Planctopirus limnophila DSM 3776: one gene and its partner. Each later gene encodes a partner of the first gene's protein in a complex. Links are inferred from orthologs where the notes say so. Each region holds a gene or a part of one and is shown in the gene's direction. Other genes may lie near its edges.

Evidence for each region.
Region 2: the proteins of nusB (region 1) and rpsJ are in contact, whole or in part, in a solved structure (PDB 3D3B), measured with the Escherichia coli proteins. The link is inferred for Planctopirus limnophila DSM 3776 from one-to-one orthologs.

Annotation. Positions count from the first base shown.
Region 1 is NC_014148.1:4,635,282-4,644,189, forward strand. Bases 615-3,478 are described here. They hold nusB (transcription antitermination factor NusB), read left to right. Parts: upstream 615-1,732; coding sequence 1,733-2,224; downstream 2,225-3,478. Other genes in these bases: rho (transcription termination factor Rho), read left to right, coding at 615-911; ribH (6,7-dimethyl-8-ribityllumazine synthase), read left to right, coding at 1,020-1,499; PLIM_RS18510 (phosphohexomutase domain-containing protein), read left to right, coding at 2,515-3,478. Also shown: more of rho, read left to right, coding at 1-614; more of PLIM_RS18510, read left to right, coding at 3,479-3,915; PLIM_RS18515 (hypothetical protein), read left to right, coding at 4,469-4,771; PLIM_RS18520 (hypothetical protein), read left to right, coding at 4,866-5,297; PLIM_RS18525 (hypothetical protein), read left to right, coding at 5,342-5,920; PLIM_RS18530 (C1 family peptidase), read left to right, coding at 6,243-7,055; PLIM_RS18535 (thioredoxin family protein), read left to right, coding at 7,132-8,034; PLIM_RS18540 (ATP-binding cassette domain-containing protein), read left to right, coding at 8,122-8,908. UniProt on the Escherichia coli protein: Part of the processive rRNA transcription and antitermination complex (rrnTAC). The complex forms an RNA-chaperone ring around the RNA exit tunnel of RNA polymerase (RNAP).
Region 2 is NC_014148.1:602,053-611,708, forward strand. Bases 1,728-4,723 are described here. They hold rpsJ (30S ribosomal protein S10), read left to right. Parts: upstream 1,728-3,060; coding sequence 3,061-3,387; downstream 3,388-4,723. Other genes in these bases: fusA (elongation factor G), read left to right, coding at 1,728-2,887; rplC (50S ribosomal protein L3), read left to right, coding at 3,506-4,204; rplD (50S ribosomal protein L4), read left to right, coding at 4,275-4,723. Outside these bases: rpsG (30S ribosomal protein S7), read left to right, coding at 107-580; more of fusA, read left to right, coding at 812-1,727; more of rplD, read left to right, coding at 4,724-4,904; rplW (50S ribosomal protein L23), read left to right, coding at 4,970-5,278; rplB (50S ribosomal protein L2), read left to right, coding at 5,367-6,227; rpsS (30S ribosomal protein S19), read left to right, coding at 6,291-6,560; rplV (50S ribosomal protein L22), read left to right, coding at 6,607-6,960; rpsC (30S ribosomal protein S3), read left to right, coding at 7,089-7,790; rplP (50S ribosomal protein L16), read left to right, coding at 7,729-8,148; rpmC (50S ribosomal protein L29), read left to right, coding at 8,207-8,407; rpsQ (30S ribosomal protein S17), read left to right, coding at 8,443-8,706; rplN (50S ribosomal protein L14), read left to right, coding at 8,769-9,137; rplX (50S ribosomal protein L24), read left to right, coding at 9,139-9,495; rplE (50S ribosomal protein L5), read left to right, coding at 9,559-9,656. UniProt on the Escherichia coli protein: Involved in the binding of tRNA to the ribosomes. Part of the processive rRNA transcription and antitermination complex (rrnTAC). The complex forms an RNA-chaperone ring around the RNA exit tunnel of RNA polymerase (RNAP).

The DNA of each region.
Region 1 (8,908 bases):
AGGCGATTAACGGTGAAGATCCGAATCTGCTGACGGAGAAGGTCTTCTTTGACGACCTGACGCCTTTGCATCCCGAGCGTCGACTGAAGCTGGCGGGAATATCTTCCGATTACAGCTCACGCGTGGTCGATATGATTGCTCCCATCGGGATGGGACAGCGAGGACTGATTGTTTCGCCACCAAAGGCTGGCAAGACGATTCTGCTGCAGAATCTGGCGAAAGCTGTCCTTGCCAATGAACCTGATGTCTATGTGATTGTGCTGCTGATTGACGAGCGCCCCGAAGAAGTGACCGATATGGAACGGCAGGTCAAAGGGCGAAATTGCGAAGTCATTTCGAGTACGTTCGATGAACCTCCCAGCCGACATATTCAGGTTTCGGAGATGGTCATTGAGAAGGCCAAACGCATGGTCGAGTACGGTCAGCATGTGGTGATCTTTCTCGATTCGATCACCAGACTGGCCCGCGCGTGGAACTCGGAAGTTCCTCATTCGGGAAAGATCCTCACAGGTGGTGTCGATGCGAACGCTCTGCAGCATCCCAAGCGATTCTTTGGTGCGGCACGCAATGTCGAAGAAGGGGGCAGCCTGACGATTATCGCCACAGCTCTGGTTGATACCGGCAGCAAGATGGACGATGTGATCTTTGAAGAGTTCAAGGGGACAGGGAATACCGAACTGCACCTGGATCGCCGGATGGTTGAAAAGCGAGTCTGGCCCGCGATTGATATCAATCGTTCGGGGACACGCCGGGAAGAATTGCTGTTTAACGAAGAAGAACTTCGCAAAATCTGGATTTTGCGCCGAGTCGTGGGTGATATGAACCCCGTGGAAGCCATGGAACTGCTGACATCCAGGCTGCGGCGAACCAAGACGAACGAAGAGTTTCTGAATACAATGAATTTAAGTTGATGGATGCCTGAGTTGATGGATACCTGAGCAGAATCATGTTCTGTTCGAGTCGATCGAATACTGATGGCTCTTTGTTGAATCCGTACTCTTTCCAGTATCAAAACTGATATGACGCGCACTATTGAAGCTCAACTGCTTGCTCCTCAAGAACCTGTAGCGATTGTCGTCTCGAGGTTCAATGAACTCGTGACCAACCGCCTGCTGGAAGGGGCCGTTTCGACGTATCGTCGACACGGTTTGCCCGAAGATCAGATCACGGTGGTGTATGTCCCGGGGTCATTCGAGCTGCCTGTCGTCGCGCAAAAGCTGGCACAATCGCAGAAATATGGTGCGATTGTCTGCCTGGGGGCTGTGATTCAGGGAGAGACCACGCACCACGAATACATCAATCAGCAGGTGGCCGCCGGCCTGCAGAAGATTGCTCTGGAGTGTGGTATCCCGGTGGCGTTCGGTGTGCTGACCTGCCCCACGATGGATCATGCTTTGGATCGATCGGGCGGGAAAGCGGGGAACAAAGGTGTCGAGGCGGCACTGGCAGCGATTGAAACCCGCAACGTGCTCATCGAACTTTCCCGCCATGAGAAATAACTCTCACGAATCGATCATGCGCACATCATCTGCAGGGGAATACGATCGATGGCCTGCCGACTCAGGGTCATCAATTCCGGCCCGTCATCTGATGTGACCATGAACAGCCTGCGTGTTCAAATCCATATTGTTTAGCGGCCTGAAGGAATGCTCCGAATCGCTGAGAGTTTCTTCCTGGTTGCAGGTTGTTATCATCATTTGTTTCCGCCCGTGATTTGTACCTCGGATGTTTCATGTCAATGTCCCGCCGCCACAAAGCCCGTGAAGTCGTGCTTCAGATGCTGTATCTGAAGGATCTCAATCCCGATGTGGGCTTCGAGCAGATTCGTCAGATGATTCAGGCCGAGTTGCCGGATGAAACGCTCTCTCGCTTTGCCTGGGGGCTCTTTTCCGGGGCGATGGAATTCCGCCCGGCGCTGGACAAGAAAATCGAAGAAGCAGCGGTCAACTGGTCGCTCAGTCGTATGGCACCCACAGATCGCAACGTGCTGAGATTAGGTGCCTATGAACTTCTGCAGACCGATACGCCCCACCGCGTGGTGATCGATGAAGCTCTCGAACTGGCCAAATCTTTTGGCGGTGCGAATAGCGGCTCGTTTGTGAACGGCATTCTGGATCGTTTACTGCCGCCCGAGAAAAGAGCACGCGCTGCGAAGCCCACCGAAGAAGTGCATGCCACGACAGAGTCAGAACAGCCAGCCGATGGAGAAGAAGCTCCTGCGTGAGAAATTTTTCGATGGTCACGCGCTACGGTCACAGATTGATCGCGGCTGGGTGGCAGGGGTCGGATGTCTTCATCCGCCCCCTGGTCAATCAAGTTCACCAGCGCAAATGCATCCGAAACATACATTTATTGCTTTTAACGCCGTTCGTCAAAAGCGATCAGCGTCAAACAAACTGGGGGCAAACGAGGACGTTTGACCCCAGCCACCCTGTCGGCTTTTGTATAAGATTCCCTCTGTGTGATCGTGTGGGTGTGTTCTTGTGAGTGGCCGGCAGTTGTAGAGATTGTTCCATGGCACCGGCGGACGAGCCATCAGAAACTTTTCCTTCGATCGATGCAGTGGCTGAGCCCATCGATGCATTGGCCCCAGGCGCTTTACCGGGGGGAACGTATCGCTGTCCGGAGGAAACGTATTCGATCAGCCGCAGTGTGCATCTGGCGCGACTGGCGGCTCATTATCCCCTCTGTAGGAATTGCCCGGCTCGCGACGAACAAGGACTGCTGCCCATCAGTTTCCCTGTAGCGCCGATCCTTGAAAACCGTGAGGAAGAGATTTTTTCGGAGGGTGGCGTCCGGGCGGTTTATCTGAATGTGATGCATCGCACTCGTGCGGTGGAGTGGGGCAGGGCGATTGGCAAGGCTTTGAGCGAGGGGGCGTTCGGGGGAGTAGCCTCGACTGCCGGGACGACATTAACAGTGGTGATTGGTCATGATGAGCGTGTCAGTTCGCCAGAGATTGCCGCCGGGCTGGTGAAAGGCCTCAGACAGCAGGGGCTGGATATTGCTGACCTGGGGTTCTGCCGAAAGCCCGATCTGACCCTGGCGATGTCATCGTTCCAAAATGTGCTGGCGATCTTCATTACTGGTTCGGGATATGGCCCTGCCTGGACGGGATTTGACCTGATCGGGCCGGATGGCCTGGCCTGGCCATCGATTGAGGAATTGCGCTGGCTCAGTGGGGAATCTCGCACGGGAATTTATGCTCACGCTAAACAACTGGGTCGATACTCACCTCTTCTCCACTTTGAGCAGGATCAGACCTTACAGGAAGAGTTTCATGCGCTGCGCCCGCTGACTGTGGTTTGCGGGAGTGAGAATGAACTTCTTTTTCAGAGATTGAAGCGATTGACGGAACATCATCCGTGCCGGTTGATTCCGCTCTCGCTGCCGGCTGTGCATCGGGATTTATCGAGTCATACTTCCGCCTCGCTGAGAGTTCTGGAAGAGACCGTTCGTCAGGAGCAGGCTCATCTGGGGTGCTATTTCGCACCGGATGGTGAAACGTTGACTGCTGTCGATGAGCAGGGGAAGTGGCTCTCGATGCCGGATGTGACGTTGTTACTGGCGATCGAACTGGCTCAGGAACGTCTGATTTCTCCCTCGCAAGAACCTTTAGAAATCTGTCTGACAACGACGGCCTGGGCTCATTGGCACACCGATTTCGAACGGTGGGGATTTGTGAGTCTCGATGGTGGCCCATCGATCCAGACGATGACGAAAGCACTCACGAGTCGAAAATGCTTACTCGGCACTAATGGCTCTCCCCAATGGTGGCTTTTGCGCAAAGAGCTCGCCGTCTGCGATGCTTTGCGTGTGTTTGGCACATTGCTGAGATCGCTCAGTCGCTCGGATCGCCCCTGTTCACAACAACTGGCCGCTCACAAGGCGGGCTTACCACGCGATCTGACATAATGAGGATCTTCTCCCCTCTCCCACAAAGACGCGGGCGAGGGTTCCAGAGGGGCATGTGCCGCGAGAAGAGTTGTGGGTGAACGACTGGCCTTCATCCGCTGCCACCAACCCCGCTTCTAACCTCTCCGTTGATTCGCGTTCTGGCAGCGGAAGACCCAAACGTGGGTGAACGACAGGCCTCCATCCGCTGTCCCCAGCCCCGCTTCTAACCTCTCCGTTGATTCGCGTTCTGGCAGCGGAAGACCCAAACGTGGGTGAACGACAGGCCCCCATCCGCTGTCCCCAGCCCCGCTTCTAACCTCTCCGTTGATTCGCGTTCTGGCAGCGGAAGACCCGAACGTGAGTGAACGACAGGCCTCCATCCGCTGCCACCAGCCCCGCTTCTAACCTCTCCGTTGATTCGCATTCTGGCAGCGGAAGACCCAAACGTGGGTGAACGACAGGCCCCCATCCGCTGCCACCAACCCCGCGAGGGGCGCAACAGGGGGTGATAGGGTGAGGGGGCGGAAAAGTGTCTGCCCGAAAAATCGTGGTTGTTCGGGAGGCCTGTCTCATGCGCCCTGTGGTTGATGAATCGATGGAAGCGAATGTTCCCCAGCCGGGGAATTCTGGAGAAAAGGAACAGTTTTGCGGGAGTGCCCGGTTCGCGCTGGCGGCAAGTGATGCGGGGGAGATTGCCCGCACTGTTGCGATTGCCGGTGGGTCGGCAGCACTGGTGGCGCTCTTGGAGATTCTCAGTTCGTTCCACTTTGGCACCTGGAACGCCTTCTTTACGGCTGTGTTCACCGTCGTCATTCGACTGGTGCAGCAATGGAGCACCGATACCCGCCGCGTGACACACCCCTGGCGCGATTGACCCAGCGTGATGTTCGGCCAGTTGTCGTCAACCGCCTGTTGATTTTGTGCCTGTCTCTTTGGTCAAGCCACTGTTTTCGTGGGGTGCTCTCAGCATGTTCACTCGTCTGGTGTTTGTTCGTGGTCTGTCGGTTCTGGCAGTCATTTTGTGTCTGGCTGGTGGCTGGCATGTGATGCAAATGGTCACAGGGATGGCGGAGCGCTCGCTCGGCAACTATCTGCTGACCGTTTTTCCGTGGGTGGTGGTGATCGTGCTCTGGCCCCTCATTCGCTGGCTGAACTCTGACAAGCCCACGCCTGATGCTGAAGAAGGCAATGTGAAAACGCCCTCCTTCGAGCCAGTCGTGCAATCACTGGATGTGCTGCATCACTACTTCCCCGCTTCCTCACCGGCTCAAGAACAGCTGCAGGAGCTGGCGAAAGCCGCCATGGCTCAGCGTTACGACAACCGCCAGAGATCCGCGACAGCCAGGAAATCAGTTCGCGGCTGCGTGCGCGGACCCAAGACTTCATCCACGGCTTCCTGAATCTCTGGTTTCATCTCCCAGTCCTTACTCAGAGAACCTGTCTCATGGTCTTTCGACGTTGTTTTCGTGCAGGGCGGGTGCAGTGTGCTGCCGCCGCTGGATGGTTCGAAGCCGCTCCTTCGAAGTGCGAGAGTCCACGCGCCCTGCTCTCGTGCCTGTTGCCGCGTGTTCCCACCATGGGGTTTCCCTTCTCCCCCGGGCCTGCCTGTGCCCCGACACGCGTGCTTCCAGCGACAGCCCGACGCTTGCTCGTCGGCCTGATGGGATGTTTTCTCCTCGCATCCCTCGCTGGCTGCCTGACACCCGCCCTGCACGATGATCACCCGCGTCCCGAAGTTCCGCTGGCTGCTGATCAAGAGCTGGCCCGAAAGGCTTTGCGAACCTATGCCGTCGGTCTGCAGCAAGCCTTTGACGAAGCGAGCCAGCGATCAGAACTTCGCCCGGCTGAGTTGCACGAAGATCTCAGCGCACGCATTTCAAGCATCCGACGTGCCGCCTTCGCACCCCTTGATGCCCGGCTCGAAGAGGTCATGAATCGCCAGCCAATCGATGAGCTTCAGGCCCGCAACCTGTTGAAAGGACTCTCTCAAGGCTTTGCCGCAGCGATCCCAGAAGCAAAGTGAGTTTTTGCATCACAACACGCGACATGGTCTTCGCGTTTTGACGTCGAAGCATTCCACGAAATGACAGTCCTCTAAGTGCCCTGCTGACAGCTTGGGGCGGTCGATTTCACACAACTTTTCTAGGGGGAGGCTCCCAAGGGTGGCAGGGGTCAAACGTCCTCGTTTGCCCCCGGGTCATCTGACATTGGCACTTCATGGCGACGTTCATGGAGAGTCATGAAGAACATTGCGGATGCAATGTGTCCTGTGGTCCTCGAGTGACCTGGGGGCGAATGAAGACATCCGACCCCAGCCACCCGGCCTTTTTTGTGGGGAACATTTCATGAATCAATTTGGTTGGCGCGATGATCTGGAAGAGCGTCTGCTGTTGTCGGCATCTTCTCAAGCTCCGCTGACGAGGTCATTCTCTGTCAGCGATGCTCCACAAGAAATCGATCCCCGCCCATGGCATCGCATTGAAATGCAGGGATCTTTGGGAAGCTGCCAGGGGCATGCCCTGTCGAGCGTGGGAGAAATGGCCTATCACCTCGCCAGTGGGCGCGTGACGCAGTTCTCACCTCTGTTTGCCTATTACGCCACTCAGCAGATCGATGGGCTTTTAGGACGTGATCAGGGGAGCACCATTCAAGGGGGTGTCCAATGTGCCCGGCAATATGGCTTCTGCCCGCTGGAGGTGTTCCCGAACCCCGTCCCCTTGCGCTACACCGGTGTGATTCCTCAAGAAGCCTGGCCCGCAGCGGCACCATTTCGCATCCGGTCGCACACTGTGTGCACCTCGTATGACGATGTCTGGTCATTTCTCGCAGCCGGGCAAGGAGGTGTGGTGGCTGGCCTGGGCTGGAACAGCAGCCTCACGCCACGTCAGGGGCGTATTGAAAGTTATCGCCCGGGCGGTGGCGGGCATGCCGTCGCATTTCTGGGATACAGCCGGCGGCGCGATGCCCAGCAACGACCTTATCTCTGGCTGGCCAACAGCTGGTCAGAGGAGTGGGGAGATGACGGCTGGGCAGAGGTTGCTCCGCAGGCGGTGGAATCGATGCTGGCTGATCGCCGGACTGTCATGGTCGGTCTCTCGGATCTCAGTCTGCCGACACCAAGACCCATTCCCTGGCGAGAAAAATCGATCTTTGAGTGAGCCCCGCACCTGCTGAGCGGCTCGCGGATTTTATTGACATCCAGTTTCCACACACCCTTTGTTTCAGGGGAGAATCATGTTCCGGAGCATCACCTTCTCGCTGATCTATCCTGCCGGGCTAATCATGTGGCTGGCCACTGGCCCGCAGGCAGGGGCCCAACCTCATGTAATGGCTGAAGAAGCTCTTTCGCAGTCAACGAAAGCGGCATGGCCATCACTCTTTGCAGAGGCAGCAAGCCCCGCGAGTCCTGTGAATACAGCTCAGAATTCTCGTGCGTTGCAGTGGCTGGTGTTTTATGGCCCGGGGTGTGTCCCCTGCATGCGCGCTATTCACGATTTTCAGCCCTGGTTGAAGGCCAGTGGCTGGGAGGTGAGCGAAGTTCCCCAGGCTCATATCCGCTTGATCGACGCCAATCGCGAACAGTCGCTGGCACGACAGTTTCAGATCGAAGCTTGGCCCACCTTTGTGCTTATGCATGAGGGGAAAGTCCTCGAGCGGCACACATCGTATCCGGGGCGGCAATTCCTGGCAGACCGCTATCTGGCAGCCGCTGCTCGAGTTCGTGACCAGCGAAGCTTCACCAGCCATGAGCCAGTCAGTGCGATCTCGATGGGCACTTTGTCCAATACGTCTCGGGAAGTGGCCCTGCTGCTGGAATCGACCCGGCCTCTGCTCGAAGCGGGACTGATGTTCGAAGGCCGTCTCCTGCCAGCCAGCCAGAAGGCTTCAGGCAGCTTGCCAGCCAGTACCACCATTTCACTCACCGAATCAGCAGCCATCCGGCTCTACTGGCCACTCGTGTTTCGCTTATCGAGACAACAAAACTCGCTCCATCTCGATTTCGAGAAGCCATATCCCCAGTTCCGGATGTCGAACATCTTTCCTGTCGAACAATCGATTGAAGGGCTCACAGCCACCACGCAATCTCTCACTATCGAGTTGCCCCGCATGATTGACCTCAAGTGGCAGCTCGATTAATCGACCCTCGTTGAATCGCCGATCGTGGAATGGCCCCATCAGTTCTCTGTGTTCATCGTTCACGCCGGTCTTACTGGATCTCCCGACATGCTGCTCAATATCTGCTACCACATCGCCCCTAAGGCACCCACCGTTCAGGCCTCGATGGTTTGCGATCACTTCGGCCTGACACTTGATGGCCAGCAGCAGGTGATTGCCCGCGATCTCGAACTCCCGGTCACTTCCGGAAACCTCATTGCCTTCGTCGGCCCCTCGGGCTCTGGCAAATCGTCACTCATGCGGGCCGTCGCTGCAGAGCTGAAGTCATCGGGCCAAGGAGATGTTCTGTGGCTTGATCATCTGCCGCAGGTTGCGTCACTCGTGGCCGACGCCCTGGCACTTCCACCACTGGATGCCTTTCGACTTCTGGCCCAGTGCGGTCTGGCTGAGCCACAACTTCTTTTGCGAACACCTGATGAACTGAGCGACGGCCAGAGATTTCGCTTTCGCCTCGCACAAAGTGTGGCCGAGGCGCTTCGTCGCCAAAGTCAGCATTCATCACAGGGCACCTGGATCGCGGCCGATGAGTTCACTTCGCCACTCGATCGCACGCTAGCCAAAGTGATGGCCCGCAACTGGCATTCCCTGTTGCGCCAACATCGCCTCGGTGGCCTCGTGGCCACCACACACACCGATATTCTCGACGACCTCGAGCCCGACCTCATCGTCACCTGCAGTCACGACGCGCCGCCTCAGCTTTCCGGCCTGGCCGCCTCGCCGACATTCTCGTCCGCAACATCGTCCGCACAGCGGACCCTACGGGAGGCCGACGCCCCCACGCCCGCTGTAAAAAAAAAGAAATCAGCTTTTTCCACGAACTGGCCCTCACCACCGG
Region 2 (9,656 bases), 4.0 Mb from region 1 along the record:
TCTATCACAGTTTTTTGTGAGATGCGTCTGCCTTGTTGTGGTGGTCAGAGATTGTCAGTCGGTAAACATCAGCTTGTTTTCGTCTTGCTAAACGTTTGAGAGATTTATGGCCAGTAAATTTACAGCCAGTGCTGATCAACTTAAGCCCGATACCCGTTATGGTTCCCGTCTGGCTTCCAAGTTCATCAATTGCCTGATGCACGATGGTAAGAAGAGTGTCGCAGAAGGCGTCTTTTACGATGCTCTGGATATCATTGCCGAGAAGATTCCCGATCGCAGCCCGATTGAGATCTTTACCACGGCTGTTGATAACTGCCGTCCCAACGTCGAAGTTCGCTCGCGTCGCGTGGGTGGTGCCAACTACCAGGTGCCGACTCAGGTGAAGCCCAAGCGTCAGCAGACATTGGCGATTCGCTGGATTCTGGCTGCTTGTCGTGGCAAGAAGGGTCGCCCTATGCACCGTAAGCTTGCTGAAGAGTTTATGGCCGCCTTCCGTCGTGAAGGTGCTGCTGTCACTTACCGTGAAAACGTGCACCGCATGGCCGATGCCAACAAGGCTTTCGCTCACTTTGCTAACTAATTTCCGACTGTTACTGGTTGGAAGCTGAGTTCAAGTGTTGCACTCTGGCTGTTCAGCCGGCTACTGATTTGAAGTGCGGCGTGATAATCGATCACGCCGCACTTTTTTTTCGGATCCATCGTCTTCACTCAGTGAGTTGTTCGAGAGCGTCTGTCAGATCAAACTGAGTGGCTGACTGCTGGAGGTTTATTTTGAACCTCGCGTTGGCTGCTGGAGAGAGGAAAACGGGTCATGATTCGTGACATTTCATCAATTCGCAACATTGGCATTATTGCTCATATCGATGCAGGCAAAACGACCACTACCGAGCGCATCCTGTTCTATGCAGGCGAAATTCATAACCCTGGAAATGTGGATGATGGAAATACCGTGACGGACTTTGATCCCGAGGAAGCTCAGCGGGGGATCACGATCTACTCGGCAGCCATCAGCTGCTCCTGGCGCGGTTGTTCTATCAACATTATTGATACTCCCGGGCACGTGGACTTTACTGCGGAAGTCCAGCGCAGCCTGCGGGTCCTTGATGGTGGCGTGGTCGTCTTCAGTGCGGTGGAAGGTGTCGAGGCTCAAAGCGAGACAGTCTGGCGCCAAGCGGATGGATTTAAGGTTCCGCGCATCTGCTTCATTAACAAGCTGGATCGGATCGGGGCTAATTTCGAGCGTGTGATTGGTCAGATCACCGAGCGATTGCAGGGCGTTCCGTTAGTTCTTTCAATTCCTATCGGGAGTGGGCCAGCTACGAATTCTGACGGATTTACGGGGATCGTGGATCTGTTGCGAATGGAAGCGGTTTACTTTGATAAAGAGTCGAAGGGGAGGGAGATTCGCCGTGAGCCGATCCCTGCCGCCTGTCAGGATCTGGCGGATGATTATCGCGTTCGGCTCATCGAGAGCGTAGCCATGCTCGATGACGATGTTTTTGCCGTGTATGACGAAACCGGGGATATTCCACTGGCCGATTTGAATCGTCTGATTCGTCAAGGCACGATCACGGGTCAGTTTCAGCCTCTATTGTGTGGGGCTTCACTGGATTACATCGGTGTGCAGCCGATTCTGGATGCTGTGGTGGATTATCTGCCCAGTCCACTGGATGTCCCGCCGGTGGAAGGTCGGCATCCGAAAAAAGAGAACATTGAAGTTCGCAAGCCGAATGAAAATGAACCATTCGCTGGCCTGGTCTTCAAAGTCCAGGTCGACGAGCATTCGGAGTTGTACTTCGTAAGGGTCTATTCGGGAGTGTTAAAAAGCCGCTCGCGAATGCTCAATCCTCGTACTGGCGAGAAAGAACTGATCAGCCAGTTATGGAAAATGCAGGCCGACTCCCGGGTGAAGCTCGATGAGGCGGGCGCTGGCGATATTGTGGGGGTCGTGGGGCCGAAGAGTTCTGTAACAGGGGACACTCTGTGTGAAGCGAATCAGCCGATTCTTCTGGAGTCAATCACATTCCCTGAGACTGTGATTTCGATGGCCATTGAGCCTGAGACGAGTGCTGATCGCAAAAAACTCGAAGAGACACTCAAGCTGCTGGCCAAGCAGGATCCCACATTCCGTGCGAAAGTCAGTGAAGAGACCGGCCAGACAATTGTCAGCGGCATGGGGGAATTGCACCTCGAAATTATCAGTAAACGGATGGAGCGTGACTTCCATCTGAAAATGAGAATTCATAAGCCTCGGGTAACCTATCGCGAAACGATCTGTAAAGCGGTGGAGTTTGAAGAAGTCTTTGAGCGGCAGGCGGGGGCGACATCGCTTTATGCGCTGATCAAGCTGCGGGCTGAACCTCTGGAGGGTGCTCAGTCCGTTGTGGTTGAAAACAAAATGAAACCTGGGGCATTCCCGGCCGAGTTGACTCAGGTGTTGATTCAGGCCATGAACGACGAATCCAAAAGTGGTGGAACGGTCGGTTATCCACTGATGAACATGAAGTTGCAGGTGCTGGGAGCCGGTTTTCGCGAAGGGGAAACCAACGAAATCGCCGTTCGGGCTGCAGCGTCCAGTGCCGTGAGAAGAGTCCTTGATGAGGCGGGGGTAATGCTTCTGGAGCCTGTGATGAAGCTGGAAGTTGTTACACCCAATGACTTTGTCGGGAATGTCACAGCCGATTTAAACTCCCGGCGTGCCTCGATTCTGAATACCGGGCTCAGAGGCAATCTGGTTGTGATTGAGGCGGAGGTTCCACTCTCGGGAATGTTTGGCTATTCGACCCAGGTGCGCAGTCTTTCGCAGGGGCGTGCCTCCTATTCCATGGAGCCACTGCGATTTGCGCCAGCCCCAGATTCCGTACTCAAAACAATGCTGGGTGAATGAAGTCTCCGTTTCATCTCCGTATTTGAGCGTTTGGAACCAAAGCGAAAGAACTGTCAATCCCGGTTGATTGACATTCAAGGGTGGTGAATTTAGAATCTTCGCTCCGTCCATGAGTTCGCTTCTTGGATCGCTCATTGAAAAACGCGTAAGTTGCTGGCTGAAGGGAAGTTCGAGTGGTTGGTCAGAAGCAGGAAAAGATTCGTATCCGAATGGAAGCCTACGATCATTCGGTTCTCGATCTGTCGGCAAGCGAAATCGTGGATACCGCAAAACGGACCGGAGCCATCGTTCATGGACCGATTCCGCTTCCAACTCGAATTGAGCGGTACACTGTGTTGCGGTCTCCGCACATTGACCGTAAGTCTCGAGAGCAGTTCGAGATTCGTACACACAAGCGATTGATTGATATTATTCAACCGACTGGCAAAACGATTGACGCGCTGAATAAGCTGTCTCTCCCTGCCGGTGTGGATGTGAAGATTAAGGCGACAGCCAGCTAAGTTTTGCCTTGGCGTCGCGATAGATTCGGTTTGATACGTTGATTTGTTCGGATGATGTCCGCATTGCCAGGCTCTGGCGATGGCGATGAACAGTCCGCTAGGTTTTAAGGTGTTCGGTATGTCGTGCGGATTGTTAGGTCGCAAAGTTGGTATGACTCAGGTCTTTACCCCTCAAGGTGAAGCGATTCCTGTGACCGTCATTGAGTGTGGTCCCTGTGTCGTGCTCCAGATTCGCACTGTTGAGCGTGATGGCTACTCAGCGGTTCAGTTGGGGTTTTCTGATAAGCCTCGTCGCCTCGCATCTCGCTCAGAGCGAGGGCATGTGGCTGCGATTGATAGCAAGAGGCGAAAGTCGCTTGCTGCCGCTGGTGTGGCACTTGCGGAAAAGGCGGATTGCGAACCCAAGCGATTCGTTCGAGAGTTTCGCGTCACCCCCGAAGAGGCCTCCGCTTTTACTGTTGGTCAGGTGCTGACGGTCTCCCAGATCTTTGGTGAAGTGAAGCACGTTGATGTGGTGGGGACTTCGAAGGGTCGCGGGTTTGCCGGTGTTATGAAGCGGCATAACTTCCACGGTACTTGTGCGAGCCATGGTGTTAAGAAGGTGCACCGCTCTGGTGGGTCAACTGGTCAGAGTACGGATCCGGGTAAGGTCTTCAAAGGAACGAAGATGCCCGGGCACTACGGCGATGCTCAGGTCACTGTCCGTCGGCTCCAGGTTGTGAGAGCTGATGATGAAAATAATGTGCTGCTGGTACGCGGCGCAGTTCCTGGTTATAGCGGCGGGTTTGTGCGAGTGCGGAAGACGAACTGTAAGTAGGTTCTTCCCTCGTGCCTTTGCCTGATTGAGTCAGCGTCTCTTTTGTTTTGCATAGTAAAGACATTCAATTATGATCAGTCTTCCAATTCATACATCGACGGGTGAGGCGACGGGTCGCAACTACGAGTTTGATCCAGCGGAGCTGGCAGACAGTATCAATAAGCAGTTGCTTCACGATGCTGTGGTGATGTATCAGGCCAATTTGCGGCAGGGAACGTTTAAATCCAAAAGCCGAGCAGAGATTGCGGGAAGTAAGCAGAAGCTGTTCAAACAGAAGGGGACAGGTCGCGCCCGCCAGGGGAACAAGCGACAGCCAGTCCGTCGTGGCGGTGGACATGCTTTCGCAAAGCGTCCGACAGATTTCAGCTATCGTTTGCCTCGCAAGGCTTTGCAGTTGGCAACTCGGATGGCGCTGCTCGGTAAGTTCCAGGACAACGAAGTCACAATTATTGAGTCGCTTGCCCTTGAGGCTCCTAAGACCAAGGTCGTGGCAAGTTTGTTGAATAAGCTGGGTCTTGAGTCGAAGGGTTGTCTCATCAGTATTCCTTCACACGACTCAAATGTCTGGAAGTCTGCCCGCAACATTCCCAAGGTTGGTGTTTCGCCAGCTGCCGGGCTTAATGCTTATCAGTTGCTGCTCCGTAAGCAGCTGGTTGTCACAACTGATGCGTTGGATTTATTGAGAAAGCCGGCACAGTAGTTTTATAGGGCATGTTTCGATTGAGATGAGGCTGGTAGCGGTTCTGGCGGGTAAGGAAGTTTGTTATGGCCATTGTTCCTAAGTCTGGTGTAGTGCTCGAGTCATATCAGGTGATCCTGAAGCCGCTCATTACGGAAAAGGGAACTTATCTTTCGTCTAAGCGTAATGCCTACACGTTCCAGGTGAATCCGCTGGCCACGAAATTTGATATCAAGAAGGCTGTTGAAGAGCTTTTTTCAGTTAAGGTTGAGAAGGTTCGCACTCAGAATCGAGTTGGTAAGCCACGTCGGCATCGTATGAAGCTGGGTTATAGATCTGCCTGGAAGAAGGCAATTGTGACTCTCAACAATGACGACCGCATTGCTTTCTTTTAGGTCTTAGTTATTGATATTTGTGGTTGATTGAAATCGAGTCGATTTTGTCCCGCTGACTCACGTTCATTTGAGTTGTTGGAATTGAATTATGGGTGTCCGTTTTTACAAGCCCACAAGTGCCGGTCGTCGCGGTGGCATGGTCAGTGATTTCTCCGAAATCACCGATCGTAAGAAGAAGCCTGAGAAGTCTCTTGTAGTCCCTTACAAGAAGACCGGTGGTCGCAACTTCCAGGGCAAAATCACCAGTCGGCATATTGGTGGCGGCCATAAAAAGATGTACCGCCTGATTGACTTCAAGCGGAATAAGGACAACGTCACGGGAGTCGTGACACACATCGAATACGATCCTAACCGAACATGCCGTATTGCTCTCGTGCAGTATGAAGATGGCGAGAAGCGATATATCCTTGCTCCTGAAGGTCTGGCGGCGGGTTCCAAGATCATGAGTGCGAACGACGGCCTGGAGCCGATCGTTGGCAATTGCATGCCCTTGGAGAAGATCCCCACGGGAACGTCTGTTCATAATGTCGAATTGCAGCCTGGTCGTGGCGGGCAGCTTTGTCGCAGTGCGGGTGTTTCCGCAGTTGTGAATGCTCGTGAGTCGGGTTGGGCTCAGATTACATTGCCCTCAGGTGAAGTGCGCCGCGTGCCGTCATCATGCAGGGCTACCATTGGTGTGCTCGGTAATGGTGAGCACATGAACATTGTTATCGGGAAAGCTGGTCGTGTTCGCTGGATGGGCAAGCGGCCCTACGTTCGCGGCAGTGCCATGAATCCGATTGCTCACCCGATGGGTGGTGGTGAAGGTCGCCGTTCTGGTGGCCGTCACCCAGTCAGTCCGACTGGAAAGTTGGCCAAGGGTGGACGGACTCGTAATCCTCGGAAGACCAGCCGTAACGCAATTGTTCGCCGTCGTAAGTCTGTGCGTTATGGTCAGTTGAAGCTTTGATTTGAATGATTTTGATCGGCTTGAGTTAACTGTTCGTGTTTGTGTGCAATAGGGTATACGTGAATGAGTCGTTCATCGAAAAAGGGCCCGTACGTCGATGAAAAGCTTCTCAAGAAGATTGAGAAGTTAGTCGTCGCCGGCAAGAAAGAACCCATTAAGACCTGGGCTCGTCGCTCCACAATCAGCCCTGAGTTTGTGGGACATACCTTTCTTGTTCACAATGGCAAGCAACATCTTTCGGTCTATGTGACAGAAGAGATGGTCGGTCATAAGCTGGGTGAATTCTCCCTGACGCGTATCTTCCGTGGTCACGGTGGCAAGGGTAACAAGTAGAATTGTTGCTTTGAAGTGTTAATGGATTTCGTCTTTTAGGTGGATCATGCGTTACCAGGCTGTTCACAAATTCGCTCGTATTGCACCAACCAAGGTTCGTCATCTCGCGGATCTGATTCGTGGGCAGTTTGCTGGGCAGGGTTTAACGACCCTCAGGTACATGCCTCATCGTGGTGCGAGAATGCTCGAGAAAGTCTTGAGTAGCGCTATTGCCAATGCTGAAGATCGGGGAGAAAGAGTGCCCGAGTCTCTCAGAATTATTGAGTGCAAGGTGGATGGCGGTCCGATGTTCAAGCGGATTCAGCCTCACGCTCGTGGAATGGGGTTTGTGATTCGCAAGCGTTTCTCTCATATCACGATCGCTATTGGATCGATTGAAAGTCCAGTCGCTGGTCAGTAGTATTGCCGCTTCAGGCTATATGTCTCCCGGTGGTGGATGTCGTTTGTTTTTGAAATCAATTGCAGGGTAATTTGCCGATTTGGTGAAGCATCAGGATGGTTTCCATCCGTCAGAAGGGTAGACCAGCAATGGGTCAGAAGGTTCGGCCAACAGGCTTTCGAGTGGGGATAGTCGAAGACTGGCGAAGTCGTTGGTACGCGACCAAGAAGGAATTTGGTGATCTGCTCATCGAGGATCAGAAGATCCGGCGATTTATCAAGACAAAGTATGAGTTTGCCGGAATACCAAGGATCGAGATCGAACGAACCCGTGATCAGGTGATTGTCCATCTGCATACGGCTCGTCCTGGTATCATCATTGGTAAGAAGGGCCAGGAAGTTGATCGTTTGAAGGCCGAGCTTGAAGACCTGACGGGTCGTCGGATGGAGCTCAAGATTGTCGAAATTCATCAGCCGCATCGCAGTGCGGTTCTGGTGGCAGAGGATATTGCACAGCAGCTTGTGAAGCGTGGTAGTTTTCGTCGCGTGATGAAGAGATCACTGGATCAGGTGATGGAGTCAGGTGTTGAGGGGATCAAAATCGAGATGAATGGTCGTCTTGGGGGGGCTGAAATGTCCCGCACCGAAAAGGCGATCCGAGGCTCGATTCCTCTTTCAACTCTGCAGAAGCACATCGATTATGGTCTTGCGATTGCTAAGACCACAATGGGTGTCATTGGCGTTAAGGTGTGGATCGACTTGGGCGAATATCGTAACGAGGAAGAGAGCTATGGCGCTGATGCCCAAGCGGGTCAAGCACCGCAAAGAGCAAAGAGGTCGCGTAAAAGGTAATGCGACTCGCGGCATCGAGGTGTCGTTTGGCGACTGGGGTCTGCAGGTTCTTGAGCCTGGACACATTCGCGGAACAACTATCGAGGCCTGTCGTATTGCTGCAACGCAATATGTTCGTGGTGAAGGTAAGCTTTACATTCGAATTTTTCCGAACAAGCCTGTCACAGCGCGTCCTTTAGAGACTCGTATGGGTACAGGTAAGGGTGAACCAGACCACTGGGTGGCTGTGGTTCGACCTGGGAAAATTTTGTTTGAACTGGCTGGTGTTTCGGAGGAAGCAGCCCGCGAGTGTTTCGCTCGTGTGGCTTACAAGCTCCCTTTGAAGGTCAGGCTGGTTGGGCGCACGATTAAGGTTTGATGCTGTGTTTCGCACAGTTATTGGTTTTGAGAGTTTTGTTTGAGGTGAAATGCAGATCATGACAAGTGCCCGTAATCTTCGTGAGATGTCTGCTGAACAATTGCAGTTTCAGTTGGATGAAGCGCAGAAGGCATTGTTTGACCTGCGTTGCAAGGCAGCATCCGAGAAGTTGGAAACTCCCAGTCTTGTTCGTCGAGCCCGACGGGAGATAGCTCGTATTAAGACGGTTCTGCGTCTGCAGGAACTGGCAAAGGTCTAAATTTTTGTCCTGCAGATTCGCAGACGGAGTGATAGATGCGTAAGACAGTCATCGGTGTTGTAACAGGCGATAAGGCGAGTAAAACCCGCCGAGTGGAAGTTGAAAGAATTTTTAAGCATCCGAAGTATGGTAAGACAGTTCGCCGTCGAACTGTTTGCCATGCCCATGACGAGAATAATGTTTCTCGCCTGGGTGACACAGTTGAGATCATTGAGAGTCGACCCATGTCCGCCCTCAAAAGGTGGGCTCTTGTCTCGGTCGTCAAAACAGCATTGCCCACGTCGAGCGATGCTTCCTGATTTTTGCTGTGACAGTTGTGCGATTTAAATTAGTGGCTGCGTGATTTAAGCGAGTTGATGTCATGATTCAAATGCAGACTATGCTGGATGTTGCTGACAACACCGGTGCAAAAACTGCGCGCTGCATTAAGGTTCTAGGCAGCTCACGGAAGCGAACTGCGACCTTAGGTGATGTGATTGTCCTGGCGGTTCAGAAGGCATTGCCAGGATCCTCGGTTAAGTCCGGCAGTGTCGTTAAGGGCGTGGTGGTAAGGGTTCGCCAGCCATCCCGTCGTGTTGACGGCAGTTATGTCCGTTTTGATTCAAATGCTGTCGTGATTGTCGATAATGATGGAAATCCTAAGGGATCACGCATTTTTGGTGCCGTGGCCCGTGAGCTTCGTGAGAAGCGATATATGAAGATTATCAGTCTTGCGTCGGAGGTGGTTTAACATGCGAATTCGCAAGGGTGACATGGTTGTTGTTCTGACGGGTGATGACGCGAGCGCGACACCTCGCAAGGTGTTGTCTGTCGTCCAGTCGGGTGACAAAGTGGTTGTTGAGGGTGTTAATCGTGTTTTCAAGCACGTACGACGTGGGCATCCCAAGAGCCAGCAGGGCGGTCGTTTATCGCGTGAGATGCCAGTTTCATCTTCCAATGTGGCTTACTATTGCAGTGCATGTGGCAAGCCAACTCGGATTGGGATGCGATTACTGGCAGACGGACGCAAAGAGCGTTTCTGCAAAAAGTGTGATGCGTCGATTGGTGTAATCAGTCCTGCTCCAAAAAGTGCATCGGTTCCTGGTTAATTGAAACTGGTACGTTTGAATCTGCTGTGGCAGTGATGTTTGTGTGGAAGGTAGGCTAGTTTCATGGCACGGTTGATGGAACGGTATCGTTCTGAGATTCTTCCCTCTCTCAAGTCAGAGTTGGGTCGTGAGAACGAACTGTCGTTGCCAAAATTAACCAA